Regions from separate parts of the Paenibacillus sp. CFBP 13594 genome, predicted to be linked through region 2. Evidence: riboswitches for the same ligand, from Rfam matches in the RefSeq annotation. Region 2 holds a riboswitch; the other holds the start of a gene.
What was found. A riboswitch is a leader RNA that binds a small molecule or an ion and turns the genes downstream of it on or off. The one in region 2 is predicted to bind glycine.

Region 1: another riboswitch for glycine. It lies ahead of sdaAB (L-serine ammonia-lyase, iron-sulfur-dependent subunit beta); the one in region 2 lies ahead of gcvT (glycine cleavage system aminomethyltransferase GcvT).

Annotation. Positions count from the first base shown of each region.
Region 1 covers NZ_JACYVQ010000009.1:115,061-117,262, forward strand. Annotated here, with positions in the region: gene sdaAA (L-serine ammonia-lyase, iron-sulfur-dependent, subunit alpha) at 1-158, opposite strand, end outside; gene sdaAB (L-serine ammonia-lyase, iron-sulfur-dependent subunit beta) at 148-837, opposite strand; glycine riboswitch at 950-1,085, opposite strand; glycine riboswitch at 1,090-1,212, opposite strand; gene IFU39_RS25040 (phosphotransferase enzyme family protein) at 1,561-2,202, opposite strand, start outside.
Region 2 covers NZ_JACYVQ010000004.1:92,206-94,407, reverse strand. Annotated here, with positions in the region: gene gcvH (glycine cleavage system protein GcvH) at 1-27, opposite strand, end outside; glycine riboswitch at 372-494, shown strand; glycine riboswitch at 498-598, shown strand; gene gcvT (glycine cleavage system aminomethyltransferase GcvT) at 815-1,951, shown strand; gene gcvPA (aminomethyl-transferring glycine dehydrogenase subunit GcvPA) at 1,948-2,202, shown strand, end outside.

The DNA of each region.
Region 1 (2,202 bases), on a different contig from region 2:
GCTTCCTTCATCACCTGATAATATTCAGACATCTGCTTCACAACATCCGCTTCCGGTGTATTGGTCTCCTGAACTTGCTCCTCGATCATCAGCTGAGCAATCGTTTTGGATTCCGCTGTACAGATCGTATTCAGTTCGTGTAAATGTTTAAATCGCATCCGAATCAACTCCTCTCTTCAAATCGATGACACGAATATCCAGTACATGATCCAGCTCCTTCAGGCGCTTGAGCATATCAGGATTAGGCACACCATCCATTTCCATCGCGGTCAGCGCTTCGCCATCACGGGCTTTGCGGTCCACCTGCATATACCCGATGTTAACCCCGGATGAACTGATCGTGGACGTTACCGAGGCAAGCACTCCTGCTTTGTCCGCATGTCGCAGAACGAGTGTCGGAAACTCACCACTAATCTGAACACGAAAATCATTCATCGAATGCACCGATACGCTTCCACCACCAATAGATGCACCAATCAAGGAGCAGGCACGTTCTTCATGCCACAACTCAATTTTGACCGTATTCGGATGAGGAGCAGGCAGGCCACTTGTATAAAACTCAACCTCCATGCCCGCTTCCTCTGCGTATTGCTCTGCATCCGGAATACGCGGATCGTCTGTGACATAATCCAGCAAACCGCCGATCAGTGCCAGATCTGTTCCGTGCCCCTGATACGTGTCAGCAAATGAACCGTATAGTGTCAACCGGGCACGATCTGGCGTACATCCTAGCCACTGTCGAGCAATTCTCCCTAACCTTGCCGCTCCAGCTGTATGTGAACTTGAAGGCCCCGTCATCGACGGACCAATAATTGAGAAAACATCTTTAAATCGCACCTTATAACCCTCCAATTGTATTCGTCATTTTCATCCAGATCCCATGCCATAATGTTCCTTTATTACTGAATGATGACATCAAAAAAGGACAGAAGAAGGCCACAGGCCCTCTCTCTGTCCTCGATACCTGAGAGTTTCACGATCAGCAGTGTCTCACGACAAGGTGCATGCCCTGCAATTGCAGACAAGGTCACCAGGCTGACTGATCATATACCCCTTGGGTGGCGCAGTTCGCGCACTCTCCAGAGTTGCGTCCAACGATGGTACATTTACCTGAGAGATTAACCGCTGCGCCGGGTGCGCAGCAGCTTGCTCCTTCGGTGCCTGAAGACTAGCCATTGCTCGGCTAACTCAGGTCTCTCCCGCTCGTTATCATCCGCTGTATGGAACCATTCTGAGCGTATGTCAGAACAGTAATGGAAATCGTTCATTTCTTCTTCATTAAGATTAATCGACCGGAAGATCAGTGTCAACAAACTTAACGATTTCTTTGGATGTATTTCCCTCATTTTCGATTGAACCGATGAAAACCAGAATATTTTGTCAGCTTTCATTACATTAATTCGATAAAGAGAACTTTTAAACAGCTTATTTCATTTTCCTTCAATTCATAAAGCGCTTACTACTATTTATGATATTGTCCACGAAACTGTTCGGGTATTCAGGCAACCATAATATTTGAACCACACTGTTCGTGGCCTATCCTGATCTGCACACCCTAATTCACAGTTCGTAGAAGATACTCTCGTTCTGTACATAAGGTCTGCAATACTTGCTGCATAACTTCGGCATGCGATCTTTCATCCACTCGTGCCTAGACTCGTTCCCCATCTGAAAAGCATAATAACCAAGTGTAAAGATCAACATGAACCCTTCCATTAATCGGATATCACGATCCGTCAGTGGTGCGATCTGTTTGGTATAACCTGATAAGAATATGTCACGTTCCTCCCGATTGAACATAAGCGCTGCCCCTCCGGCATCAAAAAGATAATAACCATAACCGTGTAGACAAAAATCAATCATGGACATCCCCTGATCCGTGATCAGCAGATTGTTGCGAGTAATATCCCCATGAATGATTCCCCATGTCTCCGCGTGCTGCGGGTATGTTTCTAGCTGCTCATTAATGTTCTCAAACGTCTCACGAAGCAGATCGAAGTCTTCCGTTGTAAAAATCCCCAGTCGGACACCTTCCTCTAGCTGCCCTAGCATGACCAAGTTCTCATGAATGTTGCCATATGCCGGCCGCACCTTTGTTCGATCTGTCTGATTCTGCTCACGCCCATATTGATGAAGCATCTGCAGTTGTGCCCCAAGATCATAGATCTGCTCTGTTGTCAGACGTTCTCCCTGCTGGATGTC
Region 2 (2,202 bases):
CAGGAAATCACTTTTCAATTCGCTCATCGATATCCGCCTCGCTTTTCATTAAATGAGTGCATGCGTTCTTTGACCTTAACCCTTTTCCCAGAACATAGCGTATGATATTTATGAATCAAATGTCAAGATACCTCACAATTTATTTGCTGAACACCTCTAAATCCTGTAACCGGATTACACTCTTTCTTCATATACTGGTGAATATTAGAATAGTAAGCGCAGTCTTTTTAAATACACGAACAATAACACTTAAAATATATTAAATATTCGGTTTTTATTCATTATCAATGATATCGTTCTTGACATCGGTAGTGGATTCACGTTTTAATGAGAGGAGTAAATGTGTTTATTGGACTATGTTATACTCGCGGATGAATGTAAAGGGAGAGATTACCCGTGACACCCGATTCGGGATGTACATGAGGTAACGCCGAAGGAGTAAACCACCGATAAGCGGGGGTGAATCTCTCAGGCAAAAGGACTTTTACGGGACGCAACTCTGGAGAGCATCTATTCGCCCTGTGCGGGCGTTATGATCACCCAAGGGGAAACCTGCTGCACAACGCAGCGGGGTAACTCTCAGGTACAAGGGACAGAGCCTTAGAATACAGCGTGCTACTTGGCATGCCGATTCTTTGGCCTGTCCTTTTCCTTTTTCCCAAAAAACGAAAAACAGGATGTAGAACGGCGCTGCCCTAGCTGCTTACCATACTTATGTGATGAAAATATCTAGCTGAAAAATTTAAAAATACCCTGCTTCATTGATCCACGATTATATTTCCGGCCGGTTGACGGTCCATGACGAGGTGATTTGATGTCCGATTTGCTTAGAACACCACTCTTCCCACTATATCAGCAATACGAAGGCGTACGGTGCATTGATTTTGGAGGCTGGGAGCTTCCGGTGCAATTTAGCGGAATTCAGAAAGAACATGAAGCGGTGCGTGAGCGTGCTGGACTATTCGATGTATCCCATATGGGCGAATTCACAGTACAGGGTGAGCAGGCTGAAGTTTTTTTGCAACAAATGACGACCAATGATGTGACCACGCTGGTTCCCGGTCAAGCCCAGTACACCCTGATGTGTTATCCAGATGGCGGTGTGGTGGACGATCTGCTCGTGTATAAGCTGGAAGATCAGCATTATATGCTCGTGGTTAACGCCTCCAATATCAACAAGGATTGGGCGTGGCTGCAAGAGCACTTGATCCCTGGCGTAAACATGACCAACGATTCGGAGCAGACGGCGCTGCTCGCCTTGCAAGGTCCACTGGCTGTAGACATTATCGGAAAAGTTACAGATACAGATGTCTCCACGATTGAACCGTTTCGTTTTGTGCAGGATGCCGAAGTCTGTGGAGTAAAATTGCTGTTGTCCCGTACCGGTTATACCGGTGAAGATGGCTTTGAACTATATATTCCAGCAGATCAGGCCGCTACCGTCTGGAACGGATTAATGCAAGCCGGTGAAGGTCACGGACTGGTGCCAACCGGACTTGGTGCCCGGGATACATTGCGCTTTGAAGCCAAGCTGCCTCTGTATGGACAGGAATTATCTGCAACGATCTCTCCGCTAGAAGCTGGCGTTGGTATGTTTGTGAAACTAAATGCCGGACCTTTTATCGGACACGAAGCCTTGTTACAGCAAAAAAATGACGGGCCTGCCCGCAAACTGGTCGGCATCGAAGTGCTGGAGCGCGGTATTCCTCGCCCCCACTATCCGATTTACGCCGAAGGCGTACAGATCGGTGAAGTGACAACAGGCACGCAATCACCTACATTGAAGCGTAATCTGGGGCTTGCCCTCATCGACAGCAAATACGCTGCGCTGGGAACTCCGCTTGAGATTGAGATCCGAGGGAAGAAACTAAAAGCCGAGGTCGTGAAGACCCCTTTTCATAAACGGACACGTACGTCTAAGACACCTACTCAAGGAGCTGATCAAGCATGAGCAAGCACCGTTACATTCCCATGACTGAACAAGATCAGAGCGCCATGCTCGCAACCATCGGTGTGGATACGCTGGAGAAACTGTTCCAGGACATTCCTCAGGAGATTCGTTATCAGGGCGAGCTGCCCGTATCATCCAAACTCGATGAGTATGCGCTGACACGGCACATGTCCAAACAAGCTGGTGCCAACGCCAATTTCGAAACACACGCCAGCTTCCTCGGCGCAGGCATATACGATCATCATGTTCCT